2 linked regions of the Chelatococcus sp. YT9 genome follow. The protein of the gene in region 2 binds, or shares a complex with, the protein of the main gene of each other region. Links are inferred from orthologs where the notes say so. Each region holds a gene or a part of one and is shown on either strand. Other genes may lie near its edges.

Region 1 (7,797 bases), on a different replicon or contig from region 2:
ATCCCGCGTCTCCGGTATATTGGGGACGATCGCGGTCACGCTGGCGCTGATCTCAGCGCTGGTGACCTTCGTCGTGCTCGCTGGCATGACGCCGATCCTGCCGACGCATATCGTGGTCGTCTGGGCACTGTTCATCAACGGCATCCTCGTCCTTCTGCTCGTCTCGGTCATCCTGTGGGAGACCTACAGCCTGTTCCGGGCGAGGCGGGAAGGGGCCGCGGCGGCGGGGCTTCATGTCCGCATCGTCTCGCTGTTCAGCCTGGTGGCCGCGCTTCCAGCTATCCTTGTCGCGATCGTGGCCTCGATTACGCTCGAACGTGGCCTTGACCCCTGGTTTACGAGCTCGTTGAAAGGGCTCATCACCAATACGGTCGAGATCGCGCATGCCTATCGCGACAGCCAGTGCCGCAACATGGTGCGCGAGACGGAGCTGATGGCAGCCGATCTCAATCGCGCGAAGGTGCTGTTTAACGCCGACCGCAAGCTTTTCCACGACTTCATGTTGTCGCGCTCCGTCTTCCTCGGCTTCCCATCGGCGATGCTTGTCAGCGAAGATGGGAAGATACTGGAGCGCATTGAGCAAAAGTCGCTCGAAAATCTCTCTCCGCCGTCGGAAGAGGACATCAAGGACGCCAACACCACCGATCCCGTCTGCCTCATTCCGCAGTCCGGCAACCTGTTCCGCTCCCTGATCAAGCTGGATTGGCCCGAGCCGACACTGCTGTATGTGGCGCGGACCGTCGATCCACGGGCTGTGGAGTTCCCGGCCGCAGCACAAACAGGCGTCGCCTATTATCAGGCTCTCGAGGAGAAGAAATTCGGCATCCAGATTGCCTTCGCGTCGATGTTCGCGCTGGTCGCGCTGATCGTTCTTCTCTCGGCTGTGTGGTTTGGCCTGAGCTTCGCCAACCGGCTCGTCATGCCGGTCCGCCGGCTGATTCACGCGACGGACCAGGTCGCGAGCGGCAATTTCTATGTGCAGGTCCCGATACGGCGCGCAGAAGGCGATCTCGCGCATCTTGGTGCGACCTTCAACAAGATGACGAGCGAGCTCAGGCAACAGCACGACGGCCTTGTCGCGGCGAGCGACGTCATCGACAAGCGGCGTCGCTTCAACGAGGCCGTTCTGGCTGGCGTGTCGGCCGGAGTGATCGGCACAGATGCTGCAGGCATGATCACGATCGTCAACCCATCCGCGGAAGCGATCCTGCAGGCAGATGGCAGCGCGGTCATCGGCAAGCCGATCATCGAGGCCTTGCCGGAAGTCGCTCCGCTTCTCGATGAGGTGCTGGCCGGCAGGCAGCGCCAACTGATCCAGGGGCAGATCGCTCTGAACAGGGATGGCCGTGAGCGCATGCTCAACGTGCGCGTTACCAGTGAACAGGCAGCGGGCCAGGACAAGGGCTTTGTCGTCACGCTCGACGACATAACAGATCTTGTGTCCGCCCAGCGTACATCGGCCTGGGCCGACGTCGCGCGCCGCATCGCCCATGAAATCAAGAACCCGCTTACGCCGATCCAGCTGTCGGCGGAGCGGATCCGTCGCAAATACGGCAAGGTTATCGTCGAGGATCGAGCGATTTTCGACCAATGCGTCGCCACGATCGTCCGCCAGGTCGATGACATCAAGCGCATGGTCGACGAATTCTCCTCCTTCGCCCGGATGCCGAAACCGACGCATGCCATGGACGACGTCGTTGATACGGTGCGTCAGGTCGTCTTCCTGATGCGGGTGGGTGCGCCGGACATCACTTTCAAAGAAAGGCTGCCGGAGGAGGGGATCACCGCCTATTTCGACCGCCGGCTCATTTCCCAGGCGGTCACGAATATTGTGAAGAACGCGACCGAGGCGGTGATGGCGGTCGAGGGCAATACGCGCGGCATCGGACAGATCGACGTGAGCGTCCGCGAACAGGACGGCATCATCACGATCGACGTCAGCGACAACGGCAAGGGTTTCCCGAAGGAGCACAGGCAGCGCTTGCTTGAGCCTTACATGACGACCCGCGAGGGCGGCACGGGCCTTGGCCTCGCCATCGTGGGCAAAATTCTCGAGGACCACGGCGGCGGCATTGAGCTGCTCGACCATCCCGGCGTGAGCGCCGGTGGACCAGGTGCACGCGTCCGCATGTGGTTCCCGAAATCTGGCATTTCCGAATCTGGCAGTGGTGGCGTTGCGTCAACGGACAGCAAGGACGACATCAAACAAAGGGCAATTGGATGAGCGCCGACATCCTCATCGTCGACGACGAAGCGGATATTCGTGAACTCGTAGGCGGCATACTTGATGACGAGGGACATAGGACGCGGACGGCTGGTGGATCAGACGAAGCCTTGGCCGCCATCGAAGCCCGCCGGCCGCAGCTGGTCTTCCTCGATATATGGCTGCAGGGCAGCCGTCTTGACGGCCTTCAGGTGCTCGACGTCATCAAGGAGCAGAATCCGGAAGTGCCGGTCGTCATGATTTCCGGGCATGGCAACATCGAAACCGCGGTCTCGGCCATTAAGCGCGGCGCGTATGATTTCATCGAAAAGCCGTTCAAGGCTGATCGCCTCGTTCTCGTGGCGGAACGCGCGCTGGAAGCTTCGCGTCTAAAGCGTGAGGTACGTGAACTCAGGACGCGCTCCGGGCAGACCAGCAGGATGGTGGGCCGTTCCCCGATCATCAACCAGTTGCGCCAAACCATCGAGCGCGTCGGGCCGACGAATGCCCGTGTGCTGATCAGCGGTCCGTCCGGCTCAGGCAAGGAACTGGCGGCCCGCACGTTGCACATGAATTCGCAGCGCGCCAATGGCCCGTTCATTGTCATCAATGCGGCGGCGATCACCCCCGAAACCATGGAGAGCGAGCTTTTCGGCGTTGAGGCGACAGATGGACGGGGCAGGCGCATCGGCGCGCTGGAGGAGGCGCACGGCGGCACGCTTTACATCGACGAAGTTGGCGACATGCCCCGGGAGACGCAGAATCGGATTTTGCGTGTGCTGGTGGACCAGAACTTCCAGCGGGTAGGGGGCACCACGCGCGTTCACGTCGACGTGCGCATCATCTCCTCCACCAGTCGAGACCTCACGCAGGAGATCGCCGACGGGCATTTCAGGGAAGACCTCTTCCATCGGCTGGGTGTCGTGCCAATCCGGATCCCGTCTGTGGCTGAGCGACGGGAAGACGTGCCGGAACTCATCAGTTTCTTTATGGAGCAGATCTCGGCTGCGACCGGGCTTGCAAAGCGCGTCATCGCGGACGATGCCATGGCCGTGCTCCAGTCGCACGATTGGCCGGGCAATGTGCGCCAGCTGCGTAACAATGTGGAACGGTTGATGATATTGACCGGCGGAGATCCTGATGCGGCAATTTCCGCCGACCTGTTGCCAGCCGAAATCGGGACGCTTGTGCCCACTACGCCGGCCGGCAGCGGTGGTGAGAAGCTGATGAGCTTGTCGTTGCGCGACGCACGCGAGATCTTCGAGCGCGAGTATCTTGTGGCGCAGATCAACCGATTCTCGGGAAATATCTCGCGTACTGCAGAGTTTATCGGTATGGAGCGCTCTGCTCTACACAGGAAGTTGAAGTCGCTCGGGATCGGCTCTTGACGCCCGACGGTCGCGCCTCGTCCTTGTATGGACGGTCGTGCGCGGATGCTAGTGGGACGCCCGGAACTGGCTCGGTGGGGCAAGAGATACTTGCGTTTGAAGCGTTTCTCCCTTTGTAATGCGTTTCTCGGTCTATGAGCGTCCCGCGCCCACGCGGCCTCCCGGCAGCGACGGCAAAGGCAACAACAGAAGCCGTGTAAGCGAACAAGGACCGACGAGCACGGCGCAAGAAGAAGGTTTAACAAGATGGCGGGCGAACGCGCGCAAAACCTGCAGGACACCTTTCTCAATCACCTTCGCAAGAACAAAGTCCCGCTGACGATTTTCCTCGTCAACGGCGTCAAGCTTCAGGGTGTTGTGACTTGGTTCGACAACTTTTGTGTATTGCTGCGCCGTGATGGGCACTCGCAGCTGGTCTATAAGCACGCCATATCGACGATCATGCCTGGACATCCGATCCAGCTGTTTGAGCCGACCGACGATATGGGGTCAGAAAAGGTCTGAATGACGCAGCCCGATAAGCGTAAGGACGCGTTTCAACCGACGCCGCCTTCCTCTGGTGATCACGAAGGCAAGAATACCCGCGTTCTCGTGATCGGGCCCTACCTGACACGCAGTGCGACCGAGCGCAGCGGCGAGAGCGCGGCGCGGGATCCCACTGCGCGGCTCGATGAAGCCGTAGGTCTGGCGCGGGCGATCGATTTGACGATCGTCCGTGCGATCCAGCTCAGCCTCACCAATGTCCGCCCCGCGACCTATCTCGGCTCGGGCAAGGTCGAGGAGCTGGCGGGCATCGTGAAGGCCGATGACATTGAACTCGTCATCATGGATTGCGCCCTCTCACCGGTGCAGCAGCGCAATCTCGAACGAGCTCTCGGCGCCAAGGTCATAGACCGAACGGGGCTCATTCTCGACATCTTCGGCCAGCGGGCGCGAACGCGCGAGGGCTCGCTCCAGGTTGAGCTCGCCCATCTCACCTACCAGAAGAGCCGTCTTGTCCGCTCATGGACCCATCTTGAGCGCCAGCGCGGCGGATTCGGCTTTCTCGGTGGCCCTGGAGAGACGCAGATCGAGACCGATCGTCGTCTCATCCAGGAGCGAATGAGCCGCATCGAGCGCGACCTCGAGCATGTCAAGCGGACTCGCGCGCTCCACCGCGAAAGTAGGCGCCGCGTGCCCTATCCCATCATCGCTCTGGTGGGTTACACCAACGCCGGCAAGTCGACGCTGTTCAATCGCCTGTCTGCGGCCGAGGTGATGGCCGAGGACCTGCTGTTCGCGACGCTCGATCCCACGGCCCGGGCGATAGGGTTGCCGCACGGTTCGAAAGCCATCCTTTCAGACACCGTCGGCTTCATCTCCGATCTTCCGACTATGCTCGTCGCGGCTTTCAGGGCGACGCTGGAAGACGTGATCGAGGCGGACGTGCTGCTCCATGTTCGGGATGTGTCCCACGGCGACACTGAGGCTCAGGCCAGCGATGTCGAAACCATTCTCCGCGAACTCGGCGTCGATCCGGGCAATGGTCAGCGCCTGATCGAAGTGTGGAACAAGGCCGACCTTCTGGCACCGGATGAACGCATCAAGCTCGACAATCTGGCATCGCGCAGGCCAACCGACCTCCAGCCAGTCCTGGTCTCGGCCGTCAGCGGGGAGGGGATGGATGCTCTGCTATCCGCCATCGAGTCCAGGCTGGCGCATGGCCGTGCCGTCTACCGTGTGACTCTGGAGCCCCAGGCCGGAGACGTCCTGAACTGGCTCTATGAAGAAGCCGAAATTCTTGACCGGCGTTCGGACGAGGATGGGCGCATCCTGTTGGCCGTTCGCATCGCGGAGGCGAAAGAGCCCCGCTTGCTACGAAGATGCCCTGGGGCCAAGCGCATCCGGTAAACGGTTGTCTTTGGCGAGCTTTCCTTCCCCTTTGGCTTCCTGCCAGAGATCCTCCATCTCTTCAAGGCTTGCTTCCGTGGTGGTGCGTCCCGCGGAAGCGAGCTGCCTCTCAATATACGCGAAACGCTGTTCAAACTTGGCGTTGGTCAGGGCGAGCGCAGCTTCGGCATCGCCTCCGACGTGGCGCGCCAGGTTAACCGCCGCAAATATAAGATCCCCAACTTCCTCCATCACGGCAGATGGGTCGGCCATGGTCAGGGCCGCGTCGATCTCGTCCAACTCTTCGCGAAGTTTCGCCACAACCTCGCGGGCCTCTGCCCAATCGAAACCCACGCTGGCTGCCTTGCGTTGGAGTTTGTCGGCCCGGGTGAGGGCAGGGAGCGTCCTCGCGATACCATCGAGCAGCCCTGCCCGGCCTTCGTCAGTTAGACCGCGCTCCTGACGTCTGCTGCGGCGCTCGGCTTTCTCCTCGCTCTTGATACGCTCCCAAAGAGCCTTGACCGCCTCGGGCGACAGATCGCGTGCCTCGCCGAAGACATGGGGATGTCGCCGTATGAGTTTGCTGGTGATGGCCTCGACCACATCCCCGAAGGCGAACTCGCCGGCTTCTTCGGCCATGCGTGCATGAAACACGACCTGGAGGAGAACATCGCCCAACTCCTCCCGAAGATCATCCATATCACCACGCTCGATGGCGTCGGCGACCTCATAGGCTTCTTCAATGGTGTAAGGAGCCACCGTCGAAAAATTCTGCTCGATATCCCATGGGCATCCGCTGCCTGGGGTCCGCAATGCGGCCATGATCGCAATGAGCTGACTGATATCCCGAGACGCCTGCATGTGATCTCCAACGGTTCTGCTGCGGCAAGCCACACGATATCGCTGAACGTTGGCTGTCCACGTCGCGGCCAGTGCACGAAGGCCGGAGCGTCGGAGTTGGACCACGGGACAGTGGGCGTTTCAAGGGGTGATTGCCCGAGAGGAGGACACGCCAACACGCGGGAAATGAATTCGCATAAGGCACATTATGGAACCTCAGTGCGTTCAGGCTGATCTTCGTGTGCCATTGCGCCCGACCAGCGTTCCGGTCCTACCGGGAACCAGCGGGTCAGAGAGGCGTTTCTAAGATAACGGCAAACATAGGGAGACGAAAGTGGACCACACAGCTGAAACGACGAACCTTATCGGGTCCGACAAAGTGTCGGGAACCGAGGTCTATAACGGTTCTGGAGAACATCTTGGCGAGATCTCAAGTGTGATGATCGACAAGGTCAGCGGTAAGGTGGCCTACGCCGTCATGTCGTTCGGCGGATTCCTCGGCATCGGCGAGCAATACCATCCGCTACCATGGTCAACATTGACGTATGACACGTCCAAGGGTGGCTATGTCGTGAACCTGAGCCGTGAACAGCTCGAAGGCGCGCCACATTATGAGGCCCGGGAGACTCCGGATTGGGGCGACCGAGCCTATGAGCGGCGCCTTCACGACTATTACGGCGTCAATCCATATTGGGGGATTTAACCCGACAGAATACAGCCGCCACTCCTCCCAGAGTGGCGGCTCCGTTATGCGCTTTAAAGCCTTCGGACCGTTATCCGCTCCGAAGGCTTTTTTCTGCGCGTCTTCTCCCGATGCCGGCAAAAGGATGCTGCGCCCTAGGCAATCCTCTACGGGTGGGACTGCCTGCCACGGCTGACACGCGGATCGCTGAACAGACTTACCACTGTGGGATCTGGCGATACGGTGGCATCGTCCTCCAACCAAGCCCGCGAGAAACGGCCCCAAAAGAATGGGAACCTGCAATCCAGGGCTGGGGCGAAGTCAAGCTCGTCGCTTTTTTCCTTGAAGAAGGAGAGGAGATCGTCCCGAGATCTGATACGTTCCGCCGTCGATGCAAAAGGCTCGAGCTGATCTAAGGTGCTTATTATCTTATCCACGGGAGGTCGAAACTCAGACATGATCTCCCGGAGGTCTGCTCTTAATGCTGCAAGAGCATAATCGGTGTCAGAGGTCGACCTGATGCCGTGATGCATGTAAGCGTCTCCTCTCGCCGTATCTCGACCGAGGGCGAGATACTCCAATATCTGTGGAGATAACGCATTTGCAGCATCTGTGTTCCCGACGCCGCCACATAATCGAACGAACTATGCCCAAATGTTGAACGAAGGCGAGCCGACCTGTCAAGTTTAGCAGATGCTATACGACGTCGCGGCCAACGGCAGATCGGGGTGCCGGACCGGCTGTTTTTCCCGCAGCAGCTCCTGGAAATACATCCGATTGCGAGCCGGAGATACCGGCGGGAAGGGCTTCACGGC
Region 2 (7,786 bases):
CTATATGATCGACATCTGCCGTGCGACGACGGTCGGCCGCCCGACGAAGGACGGCGTGCATCTGCTTGAAACCGTGCTGAAGATGCTCGAGACCAGCGTCGACGCCATCGGCCCAGGCGTCCTCGCGGAGGACCTCGAAAAGATCGCCGACGATGTCGCCGTCAAGGCCGGCTTTCAGGGCAAGTTCGCCTTCGGCTACGGCGGCGCCGGCACCTATCTCGGCCATGGCATCGGCCTCGGCGTCGATGAGCCGCCGGCGATCTGCAAGGGCGAGAAGACTTTCCTGCAGCCCGGCATGGTGCTGACCATCGAGCCCGGCCTCTACCGGACGCCGGCGGGCGGCGCGCGCATCGAGGACGAAGTCCTCGTCACCACGACGGGTGTCGAGGTCATCACCAAGCTCGAACGGCGCTGGTGGGCCTGATCATGTCCACTTCCTCCGTCAGTCAGGAGCTCGCCGTGCTCCTCGGCGACCTCGTCCGCATCAAGAGCCATTCGGGCGAGGAAGGCGCAGTCCAGGCCTTCATCGCGCGCTGGTTCGAGGACAACGGCATTCCGGCCCGCATCGAGCCGGCCGCCGGCGGCCTCACCAATGTGGTCGCCGAGGTCAGCGGCGGCGCGCCGGGGCCGACCCTCTTCATCGGCGGGCATTGCGACACGGTCACGCCGCCCGACGACTGGAGCATGGACCCCTACACCCCGGTGATCCGCGATGGACGCCTCTACGGCGTCGGGGCCATGGACATGAAGTCCGGCATCGCAACAGCCATGCACAGCGTCCGCGACCTCGCGCGTCGCCGCGGCGACTGGGCCGGCCGCGTGATCTTCGCGGCGCTCGCGGACGAGGAAGCCTATTCCCGCGGCGCGCGCGGCTTTCTCGAACAGGGTCATGCCATCGACGCGGCGATCATGTGCGAGCCGCATTTCGACATCCCCTCGATCGCCTCGATGGGCAAGATCAACCTGAAGGTCGTCGTCACAGGACGGTCTGCCCATGGCTCGCATCCAGCTGACGGCATCAATGCCGTGACGGAAGCCGCGCGCCTTATCGTCGCCATCGACGGACTGGCGCGGCCGACCCATCCGGAATTCGGCACCAGCACCCATTGTGTACTGAACGTGAGCTCGGGCACCGGCGTCTACGAAATCCGCGTGCCGGACCGCTGCGAGTTTCTGATCAACTGGCATTTCCTGCCGACCGAGACCGCCAAGGAAGCCGTCGCCACCATCGCGGCGCTGGCGCATGATCTTCGCTCGCCGGCACGCTTCGACGTGACGATCGCCGAGCCACGCTACGACAGCTTCGTGATGGACGAGGTCCATCCCTTCGTCGCGGCTTTCGCGGGGAGCTATCGGCACGTTCTCGGTAAGGCGCCACCCTTCACGTTCTGCTTCGGCGTCTCCGACGCCAACATCTTCAACGGCGCGGGCATCCCGACGCTCCTCTTTGGCCCCGGCGGCGCGAATATGCACGCGGCCGACGAATGGGCCGATCTCTCCCAGATGGAAAAAGCTCGCGCCGTCTACCTCGATCTCGCCGAGCATTTCCTGGTCGCCCCGACACAAAGGACTGCGTCATGACTTTCGGCTCCACCAAGCTCCCCCACTCCATCGACCGGGTGATGGCGCATGTTGACCACATGCGGATCGACACGCCACGCCGCAAAAGCGGCTCGGGCCAGGATGTCCGGGCCGGCCAGTATGTAGTCGATACGCTGAAGTCCTACGGCCTCGACGCGGCGCTGCAGGAATTCGAGACCTTCGACAGCGATCCGGGCGAAGCCACCCTCGAGGTGGTCTCGCCGGAAAGGCGCGTCATCCGCGCGCTCGCCTGCGCCCATATCGAGCCGACGCCGGAAGGCGGCTATTCCGCCGAGATCGTCGACGTCGGCCCCGGCGGCGAGAGCGACTACGAGGGCAAGGACGTTCGCGGCAAGATCGTCCTGGCGGAAGTCTCCTACGCGCCCGCGACGCCCGAGAAGGCGCGCATCGCCTCCGTCAAGGGTGCGGCAGGCATCCTCCTCATGAACTGGGGCCGCGACGGCGAGCCGGATATTCCCTGGCGCGGGCTGAAATCGGTGTGGGGCAACCCCACCCCGGAGACCTGGGAGAACATTCCGCGCCTCTTCGGCCTCAGCATCTCGCGTGGGGACGGCCAGGCGCTGCGCGCCCTCATGAAAAACGGCTCCGTCGTCGTCAAGGCCGATGTCACGGCGCATCGGGAATGGCGCAAGCTCAGCCAGCCGATCGGCTGGCTGCACGCCCCCGAAACCTCGCCTGAAAAAGACCAGTTCATCATCGTCTCCGGGCATCTTGATTCATGGCTGCCGGGGGTGACGGACAACATCACCGGCGACGCGGTGATGATGGAGATCGCACGCGTGCTGGCCGCCCGCCGCGCCGAACTGCGTCGCTCCGTCGTGTTCTGCTTCTGGAACGGCCACGAGGTCGCCGAGGCTGCCGGCTCGACCTATTTCGTCGATGCTTTGTGGGAACAGATCAACGGCAACGGCGTCGCTTACCTCAATATCGACTCCGTCGGCATGAAGGACACCACGGAGTTCCATGTGAACGCCTGTCCGGAGCTGCGTGAATTCTCGCGGACCATTGCCGAGGCGGCGGTCGGCAGCAGCATTCCGATTGCTGTCGGCAATCTCGACAGGTTCGGCGACCAGTCCTTCTTCGGCATCGGCGTGTCGTCGACCACCGCGCGGCACGGCTTCTCGCGGGAGGTCATCGAACGCTATCACGGCGCGACGATCGGCTGGTACAACCACACCGAGCATGACACGATCGAGATCGTCGATCCCGCCATCCTCGACAGCGATACCGACTACTGGACGCGGCTCGTCCATGCGCTCGCCACCACTCCAATCCTGCCGCAGCGCTTCACCCCGCGGATCAAGGATCTCCAAGCCCGTTTCAAGCGGATGCTCGACGGCAAGAAGGATCCCGCCGCGCTGTCGCTGATCTTGGACGGCATCGCGGCGCTCGCGCCGGAGCTGGAATGGCTCGATGCCAGGCTCGACCAACTGGCGGCATCCGGCGCCACGGACCAGAAGGCCGTGCAGCGTGCCAACACCCTCATCCTACGGCTGTCGCGCCAGCTCACCTTCATCACCGGCTCGGCGAGCGGAAAATACGAGCAAGACAGCTACGGCATCAGCACCTTGCACCTGCCGGTGCCCCTGCTCGCCTGCCTCGACGACTTCCAGAAGACCGACCCGGACGGGCTCGACGCCAAGCTCCTGACGACCAAGCTGATGCGTCTCCGGCACACCGTGACGGACGCCTTGCAGCTCGCGCGCGCGTTCATCGACGACTTCCGCGCATTGTCATGACGACCCGCCCAGGAGCCGCCGGCTCTGGGCTCTCATTGGTCAAATGGAGGCGGCGGTGGCCCGCAGAACGATCTATGTCCTCAATCCGAGCAGCCGCACGGACACCGGCATCACGGAGGATATGCAGCGCAGTCTCCGCTGGCTTGTCCGCGAGGACGGCCCGGATATCCGCTGCCTCACCCTGAGCGACGGACCGAACGGCATCAAGAACGCAGGCGACAGCGACAAAGCATCGCCCGCCATTCTGAGCTTCATTGAGCGGGAATGCGAAAAGCCGGAAGTGGCGGGCTTCGTCATCGCCTGCTTTTCCGATCCCGCCGTGTTCTCCGCCCGGGAACTGACGGCCAAACCCGTCATCGGCATTGGCGAAGCAGGGATAATGGCTGGCCTTGCGCTCGGCGACCTTGTCGGCACCATCGGCGTGTCCGGTGGCAATCCGGTGAAGGGATTGCGTTTCGCGCGTCGTCTCGGAGTCCGGGAGCGCGTCGCCGGGCATGTCGGGCTCGGGCTCGACTATGGGCAGCTTCAGGATCCCGCCGTCGTCGAGAATAGCCTGATCAAGGCCGGTCTCGCCTTGCGCGACGAGCATGGCGCCGACACGATCGTCTTCGCAGGCGCGGGCCTTGCCCGCTACGTCGCGTCGCTCGGCGCGGCAACAGGATTGCCTGTCGTGGATCCAACGCAAGCGGCGGCTGCCCTGGCGCTGACCCAGGCAGCATCCACTTGCGGCTAGCCGGCACCACGGCGATGTCTTCCGCGCAGCGTAGACAATAAAAAGGCCCGGGCGAAAAGCCCGGGCCTGCACCCAACGCCGACCGGACGCGTTATTCGGCCGCGCGCTTCAGCACGCGCGCCGCGATAAGATCGCCCGTCGCCTGGTCAATGCTCGTCCAGTACCAGATGAACCGCTCCTTGATGGCGTCGACCGTCAGAGCGTTATATTGGCCGACAAGCGTATCAACGAGCCGGTCGCGCTGCTCCTGGGTGAAAACCTTGCGGATCAAGGTGCCGGCCTGTCCGAAGTCATCGTCGTCGCGGCGCAGCGTGTAGGCCGAACGTACGAATTCGCCGTCCGCCTCCCAGCCCCGGCTTTCCGAAGCCCGCGTCGGATCTGCCGACGGACCACCAAATGAATTCGGCGCGTAGACCGGCTTGGTGTGGCTGGCGAAGGCGTGCCGCATCGGCCCATCCTTGGAATAGGAATGGACTTCCGATACTGGCCGGTTCACCGGCAGTTCGTTGTAGTTCGGGCCGATGCGATAGCGATGGGCATCAGCATAGGAGAACACGCGCGCCAGCAGCATCTTGTCTGGGCTGACATCGATGCCCGGCACCAGATTGGAGGGCGCGAAGGCCGCCTGCTCGATCTGCGCGAAGTAGTTCTCGGGATTGCGGTTCAGGACGAACTCACCGACCGGCATGAGCGGATAATCCGCATGCGGCCAAACCTTGGTGAGATCGAACGGATTGAAACGATAGGTCTTTGCGTCCTCATAGGGCATGATCTGCACGGAGACCTTCCAGCGCGGGTAGTCGCCGCGCTCGATCGCCTCGTAGAGGTCGCGGATGTAATGGTCGGCATCCGTACCCGCGATACGCTCGGCGACGTCACCGGTAATGTTCTGTTCGCCCTGTTGATTGTGGAAGTGATACTTCACCCACACGCGCTCGCCGGCGCCATTGATCCATTGATAGGTATGGGAGGAATAGCCGTTGAGATGCCGCCACGATGACGGCAGTCCGCGGTCGCCCATGAGATAGGTAACCTGATGGGCGCTCTCCGGAGACAATGTCCAGAAATCCCACTGCATGTCCGCATCGCGCAGGTGGCTGCCGGGCAGGCGCTTCTGTGAGCGGATGAAATCCGGGAACTTGATGCCGTCGCGCAGGAAGAACACCGGCGTATTGTTGCCGACGATGTCGTAATTGCCCTCGGTGGTATAGAACTTCAGAGCGAAACCCCGCACGTCCCGCCAGGTGTCGGGGGAGCCGAGCTCGCCTGCCACAGACGAAAAGCGCAGTAGCATCGGCGTCTTCACGCCCTTCTGGAACAGCGCCGCCTTGGTGTAGGGTGACATGTCCTCGGTGACGACAAGCTCACCAAAAGCGCCGCCGCCCTTGGCATGCACGACCCGCTCGGGCACGCGCTCACGGTTGAACTGAGCCAGCTTCTCGACGAGATAGACGTCGTGCAAGACGACCGGCCCATCCGGCCCCACGCTGCGGGAATGTTCATCCGACGCCACAGGAGCGCCAGTGTTGGTGGTGGTGAAATTCTTCCCTGTCATCGCCCTCTTCCCCAAACAATCAACCGCCCGCGCACGTACACAACCGAAGCTTAGCAGATCGGATACGGTGCTGGAATTTTTCTAAGGAGACTTCTGGCATAGCCCATCCATAGGATCAAATTGCATTTTCATCAAATTATGATAGGATTTTCCTATTATGGTAACGATCAAACAAATGAGGTATTTTGACGCTCTCGCCCAAACCCGGCACTTCGGCCGGGCGGCTCAGCTCGTGCATGTCAGCCAGCCGGCTTTATCGGCGCAGATCATGGAGCTCGAGGCGGCGCTGGGAACGAAACTAGTTGAGCGAAGCCGCTCACGCATTCTCCTCACGCACGAGGGAGAGGCGCTACTTCCGCGTATGCAACATATACTTGCGGAGGTCGCTGACCTTGAACAGGCAAGCCAGCACAAGCACGGCCCTCTTTCCGGCACGGCCCGCATCGGAGCCATCCCGACAGTCGCGCCTTATCTCGTGCCCAGACTCGTTCCTTATCTCCGGGCCGCCTACCCGCGCATCGAGATCGAACTGCGCGAGGCAATCACGGATAAATTGCTGCTGGAATTGGAAGAGGGACGGTTGGACGCAGTGGTTGCCGCGCTGCCTGTGGCAAGAGAGGGTCTGTCTGTCCGCCCCCTCCTGAAAGACCGCTTCTTCATGGCAATGGCGGATACCAGCCGGGATGTACTCACCTCTCCGCTTACGGGAGCAGAGATCGATCCGGGGCGTTTGCTGCTTCTTGAGGAAGGCCACTGCCTGCGAAATCAAGCGCTCGATGTCTGTAGTGCCGCGCGCCCGAACAATGTCATCAACATTGGCGCTACGTCTATGACGACTTTGCTCCAGATGGTCACTCACGATCTTGGAATGACTCTCGTGCCGGAAATGGCGCTGCAAGCCGAGACTGTCAACCACAGGCTACGCGTCGTGCCCTTTGCACCGCCCGAGCCGTCACGCGAGATCGGGCTCATATGGCGGCGCAGCAATCCGCATATCGCGGATATCGACGCACTCGCCGAAGCGATCGTCGCCACGACGCCCCGCGTCACGACTGAGACGCAAGAACCCATCGCCCAACGAGGCGCCTCAAGATAGTGTTTCTTTAGCACCAATGGATCAACCGCATTCAGACCTATCGTCCTTCCTATAAGCAGCAACGGCTGATGCCTATCTGTATTGGGAGACGTGTATGCCGTTGCGTGCTGCGAAGCAGCAGGTTGTGGCCATCCACATGCCCGCCACTTCGCCGTTATGCACAAACCGCCCGTCGCGCGGCGCACCACGCCATGCCTACAGGGTAGCTATTTCCCGGCAGCGGCCCATGAATACTACATGGCCCGGAGGAATAACTCACGTGACGCGCGGAAATTTCAAAGATTTCATCAACGAACTCGGATCATTTCTCTCAGCCAATCACTACAACGCGGTTGACGTGAATACCCGCTTGGGACGATACGCGCTTGACGAGGCGGATCTCACCGGGATCGATGTAGTCCGGCGCGACGGCGACAGTGGAAACAATGACTACAGCGGCGGCTGGGTCGGCAAATACGGTATCAAGAGCCGAGATCAATTCCTCCGCTCGCCTGAAGCCCAGGACAAGGCCATCCTCGAGGTTTTGGAAAAGCGCGCAGATTTTTTTCATGTCTTCAAGCACTCCGACGGCCAGACGATCAGTGGCCAAGAGATTTCATTTTCTGGCATTATCGGCGCATCATTTCTCACTGACGCAAGCCATATACTGAGTAGCCTGTCGAACCTCCATGGCCCGTCCAACGATGCCAGCTCGGCATGGCTCAGAGAAGGATTTGTCCGGTTCGGCGGTTACGAGGTGCCATATGTCGACCAGGAGCGCGGCCACACTTTCGTGGGCAGCGACCAAGCTGACGTCATCCGCGCTCATGGGGGCAAGGACCGATTTGTCGCGCGAGATGGCGACGATGAATTTCATGGCGGAGAGGACGAGGACACTCTTGTTCTCCCGCGTAACCGTTCCGAATACACCATCACCAGCGAGCCCTTTCAGGCTACTGGGCCTGCTTCCCCCACTTGGCACATCAAGCGCTCGCTCTCCAATGGGGCCGACGAACATAAGGAGATCCAGAACGTAGAGATGATCGAGTTCGCAGACGGCGAAGTGATTGATCTGCGCCACA

The links.
Region 1: the proteins of KIO76_RS28230 (region 2) and hfq are in contact, whole or in part, in a crystal structure (PDB 3VU3), measured with the Escherichia coli proteins. The link is inferred for Chelatococcus sp. YT9 from one-to-one orthologs.

The regions. Positions count from the first base shown.
Region 1 is NZ_JAHBRW010000001.1:4,122,127-4,129,923, forward strand. The notes cover bases 2,610-5,466. They hold hfq (RNA chaperone Hfq), read left to right. Parts: upstream 2,610-3,837; coding sequence 3,838-4,095; downstream 4,096-5,466. Other genes in these bases: ntrX (nitrogen assimilation response regulator NtrX), read left to right, coding at 2,610-3,591; hflX (GTPase HflX), read left to right, coding at 4,096-5,466; mazG (nucleoside triphosphate pyrophosphohydrolase), read right to left, coding at 5,446-5,466. In the rest of the region: KIO76_RS19040 (sensor histidine kinase NtrY-like), read left to right, coding at 1-2,224; more of ntrX, read left to right, coding at 2,221-2,609; more of hflX, read left to right, coding at 5,467-5,481; more of mazG, read right to left, coding at 5,467-6,321; KIO76_RS19065 (PRC-barrel domain-containing protein), read left to right, coding at 6,635-7,003. UniProt on the Escherichia coli protein: RNA chaperone that binds small regulatory RNA (sRNAs) and mRNAs to facilitate mRNA translational regulation in response to envelope stress, environmental stress and changes in metabolite concentrations.
Region 2 is NZ_JAHBRW010000002.1:1,816,023-1,823,808, forward strand. Bases 3,398-6,243 are described here. They hold KIO76_RS28230 (catalase), read right to left. Parts: upstream 5,630-6,243; coding sequence 4,166-5,629; downstream 3,398-4,165. Other genes in these bases: KIO76_RS28225 (aspartate/glutamate racemase family protein), read left to right, coding at 3,398-4,074; KIO76_RS28235 (hydrogen peroxide-inducible genes activator), read left to right, coding at 5,787-6,243. In the rest of the region: KIO76_RS31695 (M24 family metallopeptidase), read left to right, coding at 1-424; KIO76_RS28215 (M20 family metallopeptidase), read left to right, coding at 427-1,581; KIO76_RS28220 (M28 family peptidase), read left to right, coding at 1,578-3,341; more of KIO76_RS28225, read left to right, coding at 3,397-3,397; more of KIO76_RS28235, read left to right, coding at 6,244-6,725; KIO76_RS28240 (hypothetical protein), read left to right, coding at 6,985-7,786.